Regions from separate parts of the Shewanella sp. 0m-6 genome, predicted to be linked through region 2. Evidence: predicted binding sites of a transcription regulator. Region 2 holds the regulator's gene; each other region holds the start of a gene.

Region 1 (6,558 bases), on a different contig from region 2:
ACATCATCGGCACCAAATGTCGCAAACTCTTCTGAGTACAAACTATTCGGTGAACGCTTTTTAACAACGCTGGCTTGCCCCTTATAAAGCTTAACCACCACTTCACCATTGACTAAATCGGCTAGTGGCTTGGATGCGCCAAGCAGTGACTCGCATAATGGGGTAAACCAACGACCGTCATAAACAAGGTGCGCCATCTGTGCGCCAACCTGCTCGCGCCATTCACGACTCGTTTTATCAAGCACTAACTCTTCGATCGCACGCAGTGCTGCAAACATCACTGTGCCACCAGGGGTTTCGTAGCAACCACGAGACTTCATACCAACGAGTCTGTTCTCGGTAATGTCGATTCTGCCAACACCGTGAGCACCTGCAACTTCATTCAACACCATCAGTGCGTTATAAGGTGATAAAGCCTCACCATTGATCTTGGTTACCTTACCTTGCTCAAGCTCGATTGCCACATACTCAGGTTGATTTGGCGCATCTTCTGGTGCAACTGTCATGGTCCATACGCCTTTTGATGGCTCGTTCCACGGATCTTCTAACTCACCACCTTCATGAGAAATATGCCAAGCATTAGCATCACGGCTATAGATCTTAGTGGCAGATGCTGACGTGGCAATATTACGCTCTGCGAGGTAATCAAGCAGGTCTTCACGGCTCACCATTTCCCACTCACGCCAAGGCGCAATTACGGTTAAATCTGGTGCTAATGCAGCAAAGCAACCTTCGAAACGTACCTGATCATTACCTTTACCCGTACAGCCATGGCATACCGCATCTGCGCCCACTTTACGTGCGATTTCAACCTGCGCCTTTGCAATAATCGGTCTCGCCATTGACGTACCTAAAAGGTAGGTTCCTTCGTAAATCGCCCCAGTTGCGATAGTCGGGTAGATATAATCGGCCACCAGCTCTTCTTTTAAGTCAACGATGTAACACTCAGATGCACCTGAAGCGATAGCTTTTTCATACAAGCCTTCTAGCTCTGCATCGCCTTGACCTACATCGGCACAGAAGGCGACGATTTCGCAATCGTTATAGGTTTCTTTTAACCAAGGAATGATTGCAGAAGTATCTAGGCCGCCTGAATACGCTAAAACAACTTTTTTAACACCTGCATGCTTACTTACTGCTGAATTTACATTAGACATCATATTTTCCTACTAGCTGTTTTTTTATGTCGATCCGCTAATGCAGATTGATAGTTGTTTTTATGAAATTAATTAGCTTAAAAGCGTTACAAGCACTGCGTTTTGCGCATGCATTCTGTTTTCGGCTTGGTGCAAAATAAGTGAGCCTTCGCCATCAACAACCTCAGCGGTAACTTCAACTTCGCGGTACGCTGGTAAACAATGCATAAAGTGTTTAGCACCTGCTTTTTGCATTAACTGTGCATTCACTTGGTAAGGCTTAAACTTGGCCTCAATTTCCTCCATCGATGCTGAGTCGCCCATAGAGATCCAAGTGTCGGTGTAGATCGCATTATGGTCTTCGATCGCAGCAATGTCTGAGCTCAAAGTCAGTTTGCCGCCATGCTTAGCAGCCAGCTCTTGCGCCTCACACACAACTTTTCCGTCTGGAAAATGGCCTGGAGGACAAATCACGGTTAACTGAGCCCCTAAGATGGCTGCACCAAACATCAATGAATGAGTCACGTTATTACCGTCACCAACATAAGCTAGCTTCACCTTGCTTACATCATCATATTGTTCAGCCAAAGTTAGAAAGTCTGCTAGACCTTGGCAAGGATGGTAAAGATCAGATAACGCGTTAACCACCGGCACTGTGCCATGCTCAGCAAGTTCTTCAATTGTCGAGTGTAAGAAAGTCCTGGCAACAATGGCATCTGCCCAACAAGAAATATTGGCCGCAAAATCTGATACAGGTTCACGCTTACCTAGCGCGCCATTTTGCTGATCTAAATATAAACAATGACCACCCAATTTATTGATACCGATATCAAAGCTCACTCGAGTTCTCAGCGATGGTTTTTCAAATAGCATCACCACACTTTTTCCTTCTAGAGCATGTTTGTATTCAGCAGGGTTACGCTTAATATTTTTCGCCAAAGCCAGTAAGTCGAGTAACTGCTGCTGGCTTAAATCTTTTATCGATAGTAAATGTTGCATAAGATGGCTCTCCTATTACTGAATTAGTGGCTGGATCTGTGTGCCAACTGTCTCGCCTTTGCTTAACGCGATTAATTGCTTTGCATGACGCCAAGAAGCAATCTGTACGGTTTGCCCCATGGACTCTGCAACATCTAATGCAGCTTCCACCTTGACCCTCATTCCTTTCTCGATAACACCGATCTTGGTCAGCTCATTGACTTGCTCTCTATTCAAACTCGTAATTAACTGGCCCTTACCATCAAGCACACCTGAAACATCTGATAGTAAAACCAATGAACCTGAAACCAACTTAGCTAGGGCCGTTGCCGCCTGATCGGCATTAACATTTAGCATCTTGCCTTCTTCACTAATTGCGATGGAACTCACAATTGGCATCCAACCTTTTGATAAAACAAATTCAAGATAACTAGCATCTTTGGGCTCAACCTCACCGACTAATCCTAACTGCGGATCTTTAATTGTTGCCGTCATCATTCCAGCATCCGCAAGGCTCATACCTAAACTAGTTACACCCGCTTTAATTGCTGCCGCTTGCAATATTTTGTTTGAAGTCCCCGCCAATGCCCCCACTACAATAGGAATATGCTCTTGCGGGGTGACTCTTAAACCATCAAGCTTTTCCGATGTAAAACTATTCGCTTTTAGCTGTTCATCAACTAAACAGCCACCGCCATGCACCATAATCAGAGGCTGGCCATTAGCGATTATGCTTGCTGCAGCTTGCATTAACCGCTCCATTCCCATCTCACACTGTAACAATGCGCCACCAACCTTGAGCACCATAACGGGCTTAGCTTGCGTCGCTGTAAAATTAGTCATGTTCACCTCCATTCTCCCAACTTATGCTGTTACTGACGCATCAAAATGAATCTTTATGCACTGAAGCGCTTGACTTGCGGCCCCTTTCATTAAGTTATCAATAGCGCTAGCGATAACCAAATAACCATTCTGTTCATCGAACTTCCAACCTAGATGACAATTGGGTGTTTGCACCACATCATCCACCTTAGGGAATTGATTTTGTTTTACCGTGACAAGCTCGGCAGAGTCATAATATTGATACGCTGTTTCAATATCGCTAACTGAAGTGCCCGCAACTAATTGCACCGTGATGGTTGCAAGAATACCGCGTTTAAAATTACCAAGATGGGGAGTAAAGATAACCTCTTGCCCTAATTGAGTGGCAATCTCTGGCTGGTGCCTGTGACCAAGTACCCCATAAGGGGTCAAGCTTACCTCGCAAAAGCTGGTATGCAGTTGAGCTTTTCTGCCGGCCCCGGTCACACCACTAACGGCATTGATTACGGGTAAAACATCGGTCAGCAAATGCGCAATAGGTTTAAGTGCTGTTAGCGATGCTGTTGGATAACAACCTGGTACAGCAATCATCTTACTACTGGCTATTTGCTCTGCATTCCACTCGGCTAAACCATAAACAGCATTAGCAAGTACATCAGGATATTCATGAGTAAAACCATACCACTTAGGATATTGTGCTATATCGGAAAACCGATATGCACCGCTTAAATCAAATACCGCTAACCCTTGCTGATAAAACCAAGCAGCTAAGTGCAAACTTACCGCATGGTCAGTCGCTAGTACGACGGCATCAGCTGTCGCAACGATAGTTTGTTTAGCACCCTCCGTGAGCGGATTTAAGCTCAGTGATATATGACTGTAAGCAGGATAAAGCTCAGACAGAGGCTTGCCCTTGTCGAGGCTGTTTTCAGATACATAAATACCTTGAACCGACAATGTCGATTCGGCATTTATAAGAGAGGTGATCTGTGCGCCCGTGTAACCACTAGCGCCAATAATGGCTATATTTTTCATAGTCTATGACTTTAAAACCTTAATCTTGAATTTAGATGACAAAACGGAAAAAAGAATGGGCACAACTTAAGCCCTGGCTGAACACCATTAATGACAAGATTATCGTCGCAGGAAGTGGGTATGATTAACCTTAATTACTATTAATTTAACCAGATTGAACATATATACTCTCATTAAACAGATCATCGAAGTGTGGTAGTTGTCTTAGCTGTTTGATAGACTAACACGCAAAATTAATTATGCAATATATTTGAATATATATTTAGGTATTTTTTAATGAAAGCACTTCCAGAGATTAAAAGTAGTTTTAGCCAACTGATTGCAACACCCTCTATTAGTGCACTCGAAGCTGAGCACGACATGAGCAATAAAGCTGTCATAGAACTATTGCATACTTGGTTTAGCGATTTAGGGATGCAGTGCCAGTCTGTACCTGTGACAGATACTCGTGACAAATACAATCTAGTCGCATCGTTTGGTCAAGGCCAGGGAGGGTTATTGCTGGCAGGGCATACAGATACCGTCCCTTTTGATGAAGGGCGCTGGAGCCAGGACCCATTTTCATTAGTAGAAAAAGATAATCGTTGGTATGGCCTTGGGACCTGTGACATGAAAGGCTTTTTTGCTTTAGTGCTAGAGGCACTAAAAGAGCTACCAATGGATAAGTTTAAGCGTCCATTGCATATCTTAGCCAGTGCCGACGAAGAAACGACCATGAACGGCGCGAAGGCATTTGCAGCAGCGAAATCAATTTCGCCTGATTATGCCATTATCGGTGAGCCCACCAGCCTAAAGCCGGTGTATATGCATAAAGGGCATTTTACCCAAGGTATACGAGTGACTGGTCGCAGTGGTCACTCTTCAGATCCAGCAAAAGGACTTAATGCTATCGAGGTCATGCACTTGGTTACAGGACAACTCCTCAAGCTAAAACAGCACTTAGCCGATAATTATCGAGAAGATGCCTTTAGTGTGCCCTATCCAACCATGAATTTTGGACATATCCATGGCGGTGACGCGGCCAATAGGATCTGTGGCTGCTGCGATCTACATATTGACCTTCGACCCATCCCCAGTCTCGCACTAGCCGATTTAGAGTTAATGGTTGCCAACTATCTTGAACCAGTGTGCAATCATTATCCTGGCTGTATCAGCGTTGCGCCTTTATACCCAGGTTCAGAGGCGTTTGCAGATAAAAAAGATGGCAGCTGGACCCAGTTGGTAGCACAACTCAGTGAAAGCCAGCCAGAAGTGGTTAACTATGCCACCGAAGCGCCGTATATCAGTACGCTAGGTTGCCAAACCTTAGTACTCGGCCCCGGTAGTATTGAGCAAGCTCATCAACCTGATGAGTTTTTAGATCTTTCGTATATCGAACGTACAAAAGATCTATTAAAAAAGCTTATTTATCACGCATGTATAAAGTAATTACTATTATCCATCCACTTTACCGCTCAAAGTATAGTCAGTACTTACATGGGCATACCTAAAAAGTGATGTACAACACATTCAAGCACGATATTTTAATCTGGATCATTGCCTAGCACAGCGCTGCTAGGTATTGTGATCGATTAGCTTACCGATATGGAGCACGTATGGTAGACATGTATGCCTCGCTAAGGTCTAACGTTGGAACCTTAGGGCAGATTTTAGGTGACACAATCCGCACCGATCTAGATGATGCTTTCTTAGATAAAATTGAACAAATCCGTCATCTAGCAAAAAGCTCTCGCCAAGGCGATGATGCCGCTCGTGAAGAGATGCTGACTTTACTGTCTTCTTTAAACGACGACGAACTCGTTCCTTTTGCTAAAGCTTTTAACCAATTTTTAAATCTGGCGAATATCGCAGAACAGTTCCATACCATCAGTCGTAATTGTGACGAATTAGTCTGTGTTCCAGACCCCGTTGAACAGTTGCTAGGACGTATGCTCGGCGGTAAAATCGACCAAGATAAGGTGCTAGCCTGCTTAAAGACACTGGATATTGATCTGGTGCTAACTGCGCATCCGACAGAAATCTCTCGCCGCACTCTCATTCAGAAATATTCTGCAGTGGTTGATTCATTAGCTGCACTAGAAAATACCCAGTTAACAGAGCAAGAAAAAAAGCAGCACCACCTGCGTTTGCGTCAACTGATTGCGCAGATCTGGCACACTAATGAAATCCGTAACGAACGACCAACACCTGTCGATGAAGCACGTTGGGGCTTAAGCACTATTGAAGCTTCTTTATGGCAAGCCATTCCAGATTTTCTTAGGCAGCTTAATCAGCAAGTTGAAGAGCGCACGAATACCCAACTCCCAATCGATATTGCACCGGTAAGGTTCTCTAGCTGGATGGGCGGCGACCGCGATGGCAATCCATTTGTCACCTCGACCGTCACTCAAGAGGTACTCGACCGAAACCGCCATACCGCTGCGCGTTTATACCTAAAAGACGTTGTGTTACTGGTAAACGAGTTATCGATGGAAGGTGCAAACCAAGCGTTGCAGGCTTACACCAATAACAGCAGCGAACCATATAGAGATGTGCTGAGAACACTTCGTCACAAGCTCAGAAACACCATTGATTATTTAAATGGCAG
Region 2 (6,558 bases):
ACGGAACTCAAGTGCCTAGACGTGCTAGAGATCCTCGCTGACGCAACAAACGTGCTCGCGGAAGGTGAAGTCCTACAATTGATGAATTGTAATGACCCTGACACCACAGAAGACAGCTACATGCGCGTCATCTATTGCAAGACAGCCAAGCTATTTGAAGCCGCTACTCGCCTTGCAGGTTTGCTCGCAGACAGCCCTATTGAGGTGCAAACCGCACTGGCTGAATACGGTAAGTATTTAGGTACAGCATTCCAGTTAACCGACGATCTTCTCGATTACACAGCAGAAACAGAAGAGCTAGGTAAAAACATCGGTGACGACTTAGCTGAGGGTAAGCCTACACTGCCGCTTATTTTTGCTATGGCAAATGGTAACGACACTGAAAAGACGCTTATCCGTGAAGCTATCGAGAAAGGTGACGGAACTGAGCATATCGAGGTGATCCTTGCCGCACTTAAAAACTGTGGTGCATTGGAGTACACAGAGAAGCGCGCTATCGAGGAGTCTGACAAGGCCATTGCAGCACTGGCCATCATTCCAGAGTCCGATTATAAAGAAGCGCTCATCTCGCTTGCGAGAATAGCAACTCAACGCAGTAACTAAGATCGAAGTAACTAATTATTCTCTTTAAATTAGCACCTTGATGCCATTGAGAAACAAAAAAGGAGCCTAAGGCTCCTTTTTTATTATGACCCACAAGAGGTCAGTCATCGTTTATTTAACGAATTCGATACCCAGCACAATATCAGCCTTTAGTGTATCTAGCATAGCGTCACGAGCATTCGCTTCAAATGCGCTTACATCGCCATAAGCAAGGACTTGCTCAACACCGTTCTTACCAAGTACAACAGGTTGTGCAAAGAACTCAGTATGCTCACTGCCGCCATCAACATAGGCGCATTCAATCACATTTGCTTCACCTTGAAGACCACGAACAAGTGATAAGCCGAAACGACATGCAGCTTGCCCCATAGATAGGGTTGCGCTACCGCCACCCGCTTTAGCTTCAACAACTTCCGTACCCGCATTCTGGATACGTGTCGTTAATGCTGCAACTTCTGCATCGGTAAAGCTTACGCCTTCAATTTGTGACAGCAGCGGAAGAATCGTCACTCCACTGTGCCCACCGATAACATTAACTTTAACGTCTGCAACGTTTAAGCCTTTTGCTTCAGCAACGAACGTTTCTGAACGGATAACATCCAACGTTGTAACACCGAACAAACGGTTCTTGTCGTAAACACCCGCTTTTTTCAATACTTCAGCAGCAATGGCTACGGTTGTATTTACAGGGTTTGTAATGATACCGATTAATGCCGTAGGGCAAGTCGCGGCACATTTTTCAACTAGATTACGAACTATACCTGCATTGATGTTAAATAGATCTGAACGATCCATACCCGGCTTACGAGCAACACCCGCAGAGATAAGTACAACATCAGCACATTCTAGTGCAGCAGTAGGATCTTCACCAGCGAAACCTTTTACTTCTACCGCAGTAGGGATGTGGCTTAAGTCAACCGCAACGCCTGGCGTAACAGGGGCAATATCATAAAGCGACAATTTTGAACCCGCAGGTAATTGAGTTTTTAACAGTAGGGCAAGCGCCTGGCCAATACCACCAGCAGCACCAAGTACAGCAACTTTCATAATGATCTCCGTCAATTCTCAGATTTTTGTGATTTAGATCCACCTTTCCAAGGCCGCAACAGTACTGGATTCACAAAAAAAATTCAATTATCCCTTAGTCGTGTTGAATATAATCTAGAACGCTAATGTAAGATGGTAAATGAGTAAAGTGAGTGTACATCAGCGATACAGAGCTAAAACCATAATAAATTAGCATAACAAAATTTAGAATAATCATTCTAACTTAAGTTGAATCATTGAGTCTAACTGGGTTTATTAATGAATTTTTATTCAAAAAAACGAATACCAATTGACAAAAACGGCGAAAATATTCATGATGAAGCAGATTTTTTTGAATAAAGAATAATAATATATGCAAGCTAGTAAAAGCCCAGATGATTTAGTTAAGACGTTCAAATCTATTTTAAAAGAGGAGCGTTTTGGCTCTCAAAGTGAAATTGTTATCGCCCTTCAAGCAGAAGGCTTTAGCAATATAAACCAATCTAAAGTTTCTCGTATGCTAAGTAAGTTTGGCGCGGTTAGAACCCGTAACGCAAAGCAAGAGATGGTTTACTGCCTTCCAGCAGAGCTTGGCGTTCCTACTGCCGGAAGCCCGCTTAAAAACCTGGTACTGGATGTTGACCATAACCAAGCCATGATTGTTGTCAGAACTAGCCCTGGTGCAGCGCAATTAATCGCGCGTCTACTCGACTCAATAGGTAAGCCTGAGGGTATTTTGGGGACTATTGCTGGTGATGATACGATTTTCATCTGTCCATCTAGTATCCATAGCATTGAAGACACGCTAGAGACAGTTAAGTCACTGTTTAATTATGCTGATTAATTACGCCGACTAAACATAAAGCGACGATTTTTTTAAATGCTGTACCCTCAGGGCTACAGCATTTTTTGTTTGTTGCATAATCAGCCTCCATCACTCGACCGTTTACCTAGGCTCTGCACCGTAACCCAATCATTTAGCTTAATGCCCCCTGTATGAAACACTATGTTTTATACAATATATTGAATAGCAGCTTCTCTCTCGAGCAATAATCGTTATAATCCTCAATGACAGTACTGTTAGTCGAGGGCAAATAATGAATAAAAGTAAAATAATAAATATCAACGATATATGCTGGGAATCTTGGCAGCATGAAGATCAGTATGCCAGCGAGCAAAAGCACATTGGCGATACCGCCGGTGGAGAAAAAATTGGCGTGACCATGGAACGCTTAGCGCCAGGTAAGTCCTCAGCTGTTGCCCATTACCATACAAAAGAAGAAGAGCATATCTACGCGATGCATGGCGAAGCGACGCTATACATTGACGGCGAGCCTCACCCTTTTAGTCAGGGAGAATATATCTGCTTTAACGCTGACACGGGTGTGTCTCATAAACTCGTCAATCATAGTGAGCAAGAGTTTGTTTTTCTGGTCGTTGGTAACCGAGACATACATGACGTAGTTGTGTACCCAGAAAATAACAAGGTGCTAGTAAAATCTGTCAACGAAGTTTACGCTAAACGCCCCACCAATTATTGGGATAAAGACGAAGCTTAGCGCGAATAATTCACTTTGTTACGCCCAATAAAAAACGCACTTTACTGTGCGTTTTTTATGAGTCAGTAAAACCTTGCGAATTAGCCCGCTGTAATCATAAAGTCTAATGATGGCGCAAAGAATGACGAACCTGTTAATGCTTGAGTAAAATGCATTAAATGGTCATGGTTGCCTTCACTATCGCCATGCACCATGCTCTCTAGCATCTTTTCGAAATTAACTGAATTGCGGCAAGTAGAGATAAACATCAAGCCTTGCTCTTTAACTGAACCATAAGGCATGCTTTGCCTTAAGATCTCCATAGACTTACCTTCACTGTCTTTCAGGTTAACACGCTTAATGTGGCTCGTAAGCGGTTTATCAGCCGATGCATACTCGATATTGTCCGCTTTAGTACGCCCAATAACATCTTCTTGCTTCTTGACTGGCAGACGGTTCCACTTACTTAAGTTATGGGCAAACTTTTGTACATGAATATAACTTCCGCCTTTAAAACGGCTGTCTTCCTCGCCGATTAATGCAACTTCCTGACGACTACGTCCTTTAGGGTTCTCGGTGCCATCAACAAAGCCGCTCAAATCACGAGAGTCCATGAATCTAAAGCCACGCTCTTCATCAATGAGTTCAACTAAGCCTTCAAACATTTGATTAACTTCGTTAGCCACCAAGTGCAGAATATCAAAACGATCACAACGGATATGCACAAATAAATCATACTCGATAGCCGGTGCATCTCGATTACCTCGATTCATCGCAGGGAAAGGTTTTAGCTCTTCTGGTCGAGCATGGGGGTATAAGGTGTCCCAATAATTAGCACCAATGGCAACAAAACCATTAAAGGCACTATCAGAATATTGATCTGCTAATTCATAAATATACTGAGCCACATTCGCCACACAAGGGCGCATGTCAGACTCAACACTATCATTAGCATTAAACATTAAGTAGACACTGTGCAAGTTTCCTTCTGCACAAACTCCAAGCTGTTCACGAGGCATAACCTGACTATCCATTATTATAAGTAACCCTTAGCATAATTAATTTTCGGCAACATTATGGACAACTTTAGTGATTAATATCATTAACTGACGCACAATAACTAAAATCAATAGTCAATTCCTTGAACTAACTACAACTTAAGCAAGCAAGAAAATCTACTTTGCTCACATTATCTCACATGTAAATTAACTAAAACGCGTCTGTAAGCGGTGATGGCTTAACGATTAAGCGACTAGGACTGAGTGATTAAACTCTTTTAACTAGAACAAAACCAAACTATGGTTCTGACACGCTATAGCGACCCGCTGGCCAAGTACTAAGTCTCGCTGCGGACTGTGGATCTCTATGACAGTTTCATCGACCTGAACTTGATATTGGCAGATATTTCCTAAAAAGCGTCGCTCAATCACTTCGCCAACACCGTTAGCATCCGCTTTCAATAATAAGTGCTGAGGCCTTAGCAGCACTTCAGCCGTGGAACCGACTGGCAGCTTAAGTAAACTTTCACTCACGATTTCACCAATGCTAGTGGCAATGCAATAGTCACTAATGACTTCAGCCTTAAGGTAATTCCCCGCTCCTAGAAAATCTGCGACATATTTATCTGATGGCGCTAAATATAAGCCTTCGGCATCACCACACTGCACGATTTCACCGTGATTAAATAGCGCTAGCTTATCTGCAAATACAAACGCTTCATCTTTACTGTGTGTCACGAAAACCGCACTAACATTATGCTTTTTCAAAATATCGCGGATCTCGAGCATCATTTCACGGCGTACTTTGGCATCAATATTTGAAAACGGTTCATCGAGCAATAACACTTCAGGCTTATAAGCCAGCGCTCTTGCGATTGAGACCCTTTGTTGTTGACCACCCGATAACTCATGGGGGTAACGTTTCGCCAATCCTTCGAGTTTGACTAACGCTAACATCTCTTCTAAACGTGATCGCCTGACTGCTTTATCACGAGTTCGTAAACCAAAAAGAATATTATCAGCCACAGTTAAATGAGGAAAAAGCGCATAATCCTGAAAAATCATCCCAACGCCTCGCTGCTCGCTAGGAATAAAACAATCATCGGATGCCACGACTTTATTATTAATGATTATCTGGCCATGAGTAATCGCCTGAAGCCCCGCAATTGCGCGCAACAAAGTGGTTTTACCACAGCCGCTTGGACCAAGTAACGCGACAATCTCACCTTTCTCAACGGTTAAATCTAGGCCCTTTAAAACGACTTGCCCCTGGTAGTCGCTAACAACCTGTTGTACTTGTAATGTGGCCATATTAATTATCATGCTCCAAGGAACGATTTAGGTAGATAAGCGGAATAAGACCGACTAATACAATGACAATCGCAGCCAGTGCCCCGTGCTCTAGCTGCTCATCAGATACAAACTGAAAAACATAGGTGGCTAAGTTTTCAAAACCTATCGGCCTTAGCAATAACGCTGCAGGCAACTCCTTCATACATTCGATAAATACCAGCAATAAGCCAGCAAAAATACCTTTTCTCAGAAGAGGAATATGCACCTGTCGTAAAAGTCCTAATGGCTTAAGGCCCATAGTGATCCCCGCCATATCCAGTGAGGGGGAGATCCGTTTATAACTGTTTTCTATACTGCCGATAGCAATTGCGGCAAAGCGAATACAAAAAGCGCACACAATAATAAAGCTGCTGCCCGTTAAGATGAGCCCTGGGCCCTCAAAGCCAAAGTATTCGGCTATATCATTGATTGCAAAATCGAGTTGGGTAAAAGGTACTAAGATCCCAATGGCTAACACGGTACCTGGCAGAGCATAGCCCGTTGATGCTAAGCGAGAAGGAAGAATATCGGCCCGCCTAGGGCTAACCCTACGAATGAACATCAACACAATACCAATAGCCACACAGATGCAGCTCACCACCACCGCTATCCATAAGCTATTAAAGCTATATTCAAAGAACTCTTGATTCCAGCTTTCGGCAAAATAGCCATAGGCATACTGCACTAATATAATAAAAGGCAGTAAAAAAGCGACAAAGAGTAAGGCTGCGCAGTAACTCATTGCAGCCAGAGCTTTCAGCCCGGTCAGAGGATAGATATCGAGTTCGCCTGGCGTTGATTGTTTCTGAAACAACTTTTGTTTTCGCCTCGCGAAACGCTCAAAACCCACCATGGCAAAAATCACTAATAACATAATGGTTGAAAGCTTTGCAGCCGCTGCTAAGCTGCCATATTCAAACCAGGTATCGTAAACAGCCGTAGTCAATGTTGGCACGGCAAAATAGCTTACGGTGGCAAAATCTGCCGCTGTTTCCATAGCAACCAATGCCGCACCAACAGCCAATGCTGGACGCGTCATAGGTAAACTTAAACGCCAGAAG
Region 3 (6,558 bases), on a different contig from region 2:
AACTTGTTATTCAAAAAGATATACAAAAAATTACATCCGACAATTTAAACAAGTGTATTAATGAGATACCCTACAATATTGTGTTAATGCATTGCTGTGGAATTGCGATGCTTTTTGCTGTCACTCGGAATAATAATGACAAGAAAACAGGTAAGCCTTATCAATCAGGAAGTTAAGTTAACCCCGACAGATCAACTCATATCGACCACTGATAGACGCGGTGTTATCACCTACGTAAACCAAAGGTTTATTGAAGTGTCAGGCTTTAGTGAAACAGAGCTTATCGGCAACAATCATAATATGGTTCGTCATCCAGACATGCCCAAAGCAGCATTTAAAGAGATGTGGGGGAAATTAGAAGCGGGTATATCCTGGCGCGGCGTGGTTAAAAACCGCTGTAAAGATGGTCGATACTATTGGGTCGATGCATTTGTTTCGCCCTTATTTGAAAAAGGTCAGCTCATCGGCTATCAATCGGTTCGCATGGCGGCAAGCCCCCAACTCACCAATAAAGCCACAGAAATCTACCAGCGTCTCAATCAAGGTAAACGTGTCGATGACCCCATCAGCTTAGCCAATAAGAGATTGCTCTCAGCAATCTGTGCAAGTACAGGGCTATTGATTGCCGGTGCAATATGGGGCTGGGCGGTCATCATTGCAGGCATCATCTTAATGGCCGTCAACCTGGCCATTTTTTATGACGAGGCGTTTAAAGTACCTGCAAGATTAATGAAGATGAAACAAGAGTACGACTCTATCAGCCGCTTTATCTATTGTGGCCGTGACACTTCATCTTTACTCGATTTTCAACTTATGATGAAAGATGCCAAGCTACAAGGCGTGCTTGGTCGTTCACAAGACAATGCCGAGCATATTGAAGATATTGCGAGCCAGCTAATAGCTGCGGCACAGCAAACCCATGTAGGTCTTAATCTTGAGAACCAGCAGATAGAACTTATTGCCAGTGCCACCGAAGAGATGGGATCGACAATTAGCGAAGTCGCTAAAAATACCCAATCAACTTCTGAAAGCATTCAGCAAACCTATCAAGTCTGTCACGATAGCCGCGAAATGATGCAGCAAAATGCCGTCAGCATTAATCACCTTTCAAACTCTGTTACTCAAGCAGCAGAAAATGCCCACCTATTAAATAAAGAAGCTGAACGCGTTGCCAGTGCGATGTCTGAAATTGACTCCATTGCAGAACAAACTAACTTGCTCGCACTTAATGCGGCAATCGAAGCCGCCCGCGCCGGAGATCAAGGTCGAGGGTTTGCAGTGGTTGCCGATGAAGTCAGAGCGCTATCGAGTCGCACTCAGCAATCAACGACCAGCATATCGAAAAGCGTCGATAAAATGTTTTCCATGCTAACCGAATGGTCAAAGCAGATGGATAACAGTAAATCTAAAGCATTATTATGCAGCGAAGATGCCGAAAAATCTGCTAATAAAATCGATACCATCTATCAATCAATGAAAGAAATTCAAGCTTTAGCGGTACAAAATGCGGTTGCGGCCGAGCAACAAACCTTAGTTGTTGGTGAGATTAACCAAAATATCACTCAAATTAGCCAGGCATCTAGTGAAAACCTATGCGCGGTTAATCTAGTTGAGGCCTCTGTTAAAGAGTTAAAGTTCAATGCAGAAAAAGCAAAATCTTTGAGAAAAACATTTAGTTAAACCTTCTGCAAAAGCCCATTTTGCCGTCACAAAATAAACGTGACGGCGAAAACAGCACACGACAAATCAACATCTGCGCATCATTTGCAAACATTTGTTTTAAAAAGAGTTAACCGCAAAAAAGTTTTGTGCTTTTTTGCAAACTTCCGATACAATATAAATAATCATATTGAGCTAATAACTATTCGCCCGTAGTGAATTACACTACATAATAATAGAATGGTGTTATTAAGATATTTTATGGCGGTTCGCTCGCCAACTAACAGTTGAATGGATATTCAATAACTTATCTGTTTATGCATAGACGTCTGTTTATTGTCATTAAGCAAAATCTCGTTATTTAGGGTGTTAATTAAAGTGTCAGAAAAACAAACCCACAATATTAAAACAATACTCACATTTATCGTGCCATCTTTGATTGGTCTATTGCTGTTTATGATGCCAATCAGTTATCAAGATGCCCTCACGATCCCTATCGCGATCATCTCGAAAGGATTACAGAATCTATTGAGCGGTGTAATCGTCGCAATGGTGACATTTGTGGTTATCTTCACAGCAATTGCTTCGCTTCTGACCAAAGTGTTTCAGCCACAATTTATTGTTAAACATCGTTTTCTTAACTCGTTATTTAACGTCAGCCCTATCTGGTTAGTGGTGCGTTTACTTGGCGCAATCTTTATCACGCTAACCTTCTTTGGTGTTGGCCCTGAGGCCATACGCTCAGGCGGAACCGGGGCGCTGGTTCTAAATGACCTATTACCTGTGCTGTTTTCAGTATTCTTATTTGCAGGTATGTTGCTGCCACTACTTCTGAACTTTGGTCTTCTTGAGTTATTGGGCACCATGTTAACCAAGGTTATGCGCCCTATCTTTAACCTACCAGGTCGTAGTGCTATCGACTGTCTGGCGTCATGGTTAGGCGACGGTAGCGTCGGGATCTTGATGACCACCAAGCAATATGAGGCTCGCTTCTATACCCAAAGAGAAGCGGCTGTGATTGGTACCACTTTCTCAGCGGTTTCAATCACCTTCTCTCTCGTTGTGATCTCTCAGGTTCAATTGGAGCATTTGTTCGTCCCTTTCTACCTCACGGTGTGTCTTGCCGGTTTTGTTGCCGCGATAGTGGTACCTAAACTGCCACCACTTTCTTGGAAGAAAGACATCTATATTGATGAGACGCCTCGTCACTCTGATGATGAAATGATCCCTGAAGGCTATAACGTATTTACTTGGGGTTTGCATCAGGCACTTAATAAAGCGTCTCAAGCTGGCGGTGTTAAGCACACTTTGATTGATGGCGTGAAGAACGTCGTTGATATGATTTTTGGCGTGATCCCTGTGGTAATGGGCATTGGTACTATCGCCTTAATGATTGCCGAATTCACCCCAATTTTTGAATACTTAGGAATGCCTTTCATTCCACTGCTTGAGCTATTACAAGTTCCTGAAGCAACAGCCGCGTCAAAGACGATTATGGTTGGCTTTGCAGATATGTTTATCCCTGCAATTTTAGCCAGTTCTATTGAATCAGATATGACGCGCTTTATTATCGCAACCTTGTCTGTGACTCAGCTTATCTACATGAGTGAAGTGGGTGCATTATTGATTGGTAGTAAAATTCCGGTCAACTTCCTTGAGTTGTTTGTCGTGTTCATTCTTAGAACATTAGTGACGCTACCTGTTATTGCAGGTGTGGCTCACCTTATTTTCTAACTCTCACGACATTAAGTAAAAAAGGAGCGAATTATCGCTCCTTTTTTTGTGCTTCACACCGTAGCCAATTCTTGTCATAAATTCGCCACAAATCGTTCATCAACCAGTCAATAAGCCGTTCTAGTCTAACTGCAAGTCATCGTTTACATGGCAAGCCAATGAGCAATAAGCCCAGAGAAAAAACACGCTTAACCTCCACCTCATCAATCAGCCCGATCCCCCCCGTAACGACTCAGCCGAGTTTCAATGCCGTATGGTTATCTGATGTGCACTTAGGCAGCAAAGACTGTAAAGCTGAGTACCTTTTACAGTTACTTAAACACATGCAGACTGAGTCTTTATACCTTGTTGGCGATATCTTTGATATTTGGGCATTGAAGCGACGGGTTTATTGGCCTGAATCCCATAATCTCGTGCTGCAACAACTGCTTAAAATGGCTAGAGATGGGGTCAACATTGTTTATATTCCAGGTAACCACGATGAAGTATTAAAGCCATATAATGGTTTTCACCTTTGGGATTTATCCATTGCGGCCGAATATATCCACACCGGAGTTACTGGCCGAAAGTTGCTTATGCTGCACGGCGATCAGTTTGACTCAGAAGTTTGCATAGGCCGCGCTTACGCAAAGCTGGGCGATCACCTATATGACCTCTTACTGCTTCTAAACCGTGGGCTACACAAGCTCCGCACGTGGTTTGGCTACCCATACTGGTCCTTAGCCAGTTACGTCAAGCTACGTATCAATAAAGCCCAGCAAGCCATTAACGACTATCAGGCTGCAGTTGTGCGCTACGCTAAACGCAAGCGTGTCGATGGTGTTATTTGTGGTCATATTCACCAACCTGCCCTGTGCATCAACCAGCAGCTCCTTTACGCCAATGATGGTGATTGGGTGGAGAACTGCACCTTAATAGCTGAATCCCTACAAGGCGACATTCAACTACTGAAATGGAATGAAACCACTGCAGAGGCTGAACTGATCCAGTCTTACTCTTTTGACGATAACCAGAAAGCCGCTACCCAGCAGCGTGTTGCTTAAGCCAGTTAAGCGAAGTTAATCAAGTGAACTCAATTTAGGTGAACTCATGATATTTACCGTCGACAATGTAGTAGAACAAAAGCTGCCAAAAATTAATAAAACCCCCTGGTTATCAACACCGACTAAAGCCATGCTGCGCTACCTATTAAACGAAAAAGAGTGTAACGCTATCGCTACACAGTTTTCTTATTTAACAGGGGTGGACTTTGTTGAGCAAGTACTTGCCAGCTTTAACTTTAATTACTCTGTACCAAACAGCGAGATTGAAAATATCCCCCATGAAGGTCGCGTAGTGATTTATGCCAACCACCCTATTGGATCCCTCGATGCCCTTGCCATGATAAAGCTCATCAGCAAGGTCAGACCCGATATTAAAGTGGTTGCCAACGAGTTATTAATGGCACTCGAACCCATGCATTCGATACTGCTTCCAGTACGCAATATGTCGGGCGGAACCCCAAAGCTACATCTAGATAATATCCATCAACACCTTAAAAATGAGGGAGCGGTATTAATTTTCCCCTCAGGTGAAGTGTCACGCTTACGCCCCCGTGGTGTAGTGGATCTTCACTGGCATTCTGGCTTTGTTAAAATAGCCAAAGCTTGCCAAGCGCCATTATTGCCCATGTATGCTGACGCTAAAAATTCGGCTGTTTTTTACGGTGCATCAATGATCTACAAACCGTTAGCAAGCTTACTCTTGATCAAAGAGATGTTTAAGCAAGCTAAGAAAACCATGCCCATTCGTATCGGCGAGCTAATCCCCAAAGAAGTCGTAAACAGCACCGACTTTCCGTTAAAAACCAAAGTGAAACTGCTGAAAAACCACCTCTATCGCATAGGCAAAAACCGTAGCCCTTTGTTTAGCACTCAAAATGCCATCGCCCATCCTGAACCACGTGCAGAACTGGTGGCGGCATTACATCAATGTGAGCTGCTCGGTGAAACTCAAGACAATAAAAAAATCTATCTGTATCAACATAAACAAAGCAGTCCAATTATGCGTGAAATTGGCCGCCTTAGAGAAATCGCCTTTCGTGCCGTTGGCGAAGGCAGTGGTAAGCGCCGTGATACCGACAAGTACGATGCCTATTATCAGCACTTAGTCTTGTGGGATCCGAGTGTACTCGAAATCGTAGGTTCCTATCGTTTTGCCGGCGCTAAAGAGGTGCATCAACTGCAAGGGGAAGATGCCCTATACAGTCAGTCTCTATTTAATTATCACGATAATTTCGCGCCCTACTTTGAGCAAGGATTAGAGCTTGGTCGCAGTTTTGTGCAGCCTAAATATTGGGGTAAGCGTAGCTTAGATTACCTATGGTTTGGCATTGGCGCATTTTTAGTTCGTAATCCACAATACCGCTATCTATTTGGACCGGTCTCCTTGAGCGATCAAATTCCGGAGCGCGCCAAAGAGCGTCTGATCCATTTTTATAAAACCCAGTTTGCCTGCGAGCAAGCACTCGCTCACTCCTACAGCCCATTTACTTTTGGTGTAAACCGCGAAATAGAGCTTGAACAAGGCTACTCTCATTTAGACTACACAGAAGGCTTTAAACAACTAAAGCTAACAATGGCAAGCATGGACAGCGCCATTCCAACACTTTTTAAACAATATGGTGAGCTGTGCACTCAAGGTGGGGTAACGTTTCTCGATTTTGGCATTGATGTCGAATTTGGTGATTGTATCGATGGTTTAGTGTTAGTTGACACTCACAAACTTACCGCTAAGAAACGTAGTCGCTACTTGGATTGCCACCGACCAGAGTTACAACTTGGCGATGAGATAAAATGAGTCTTAACTTAGCGATTAACTTAGCAGCCAATTTAACCTGTGAACTTAACCCACTAATTTAACTCTGTGGGGCTAACAAGAGACAAAAAAGCCAGTCAACAAGGACTGGCTTTTTGACGTCTGTTAATATGGAGGTTAACTCTATTTCGTTTAAGCTAGATAGCCCAGCCGCCCATATAAAATGCCACTAAACCAACGGTAATAGCCAGTACACCCGGCTTTATTTGACGCCATTCACCACTACATAGTCGGCCAATAACTAAGGTCACAAAACCCAGCATAATACCTGTCACAATGTTACAACTAAGAATGATAAATACCGCACAG

What was found. Region 2 encodes ArgR, which controls arginine synthesis, uptake and breakdown. Its sites were predicted from a motif close to ANTGAATANNTATTCANT; they were not measured.
Region 1: argC (N-acetyl-gamma-glutamyl-phosphate reductase) is a predicted target of ArgR. The motif match lies at 4,221-4,238, and genes of this name have one in related genera.
Region 3: ACVBJC_RS06605 (YjiH family protein) is a predicted target of ArgR. The motif match lies at 1,946-1,963, and genes of this name have one in related genera.

Annotation. Positions count from the first base shown of each region.
Region 1 is NZ_JBRIMD010000022.1:64,900-71,457, forward strand. Features, by position in the region: gene ACVBJC_RS15695 (argininosuccinate synthase) at 1-1,157, opposite strand, end outside; gene ACVBJC_RS15700 (ornithine carbamoyltransferase) at 1,230-2,135, opposite strand; gene argB (acetylglutamate kinase) at 2,151-2,957, opposite strand; gene argC (N-acetyl-gamma-glutamyl-phosphate reductase) at 2,979-3,971, opposite strand; gene argE (acetylornithine deacetylase) at 4,248-5,399, shown strand; gene ppc (phosphoenolpyruvate carboxylase) at 5,567-6,558, shown strand, end outside.
Region 2 is NZ_JBRIMD010000007.1:62,250-68,807, reverse strand. Features, by position in the region: gene ispB (octaprenyl diphosphate synthase) at 1-603, shown strand, start outside; gene mdh (malate dehydrogenase) at 715-1,650, opposite strand; gene argR (transcriptional regulator ArgR) at 2,003-2,473, shown strand; gene ACVBJC_RS07455 (cupin domain-containing protein) at 2,727-3,188, shown strand; gene ACVBJC_RS07450 (Dyp-type peroxidase) at 3,269-4,201, opposite strand; gene ACVBJC_RS07445 (ABC transporter ATP-binding protein) at 4,448-5,476, opposite strand; gene ACVBJC_RS07440 (ABC transporter permease) at 5,478-6,558, opposite strand, start outside.
Region 3 is NZ_JBRIMD010000006.1:86,087-92,644, forward strand. Features, by position in the region: gene ACVBJC_RS06600 (methyl-accepting chemotaxis protein) at 136-1,680, shown strand; gene ACVBJC_RS06605 (YjiH family protein) at 2,038-3,393, shown strand; gene ACVBJC_RS06610 (UDP-2,3-diacylglucosamine diphosphatase) at 3,552-4,436, shown strand; gene ACVBJC_RS06615 (GNAT family N-acyltransferase) at 4,483-6,231, shown strand; gene ACVBJC_RS06620 (NCS2 family permease) at 6,387-6,558, opposite strand, start outside.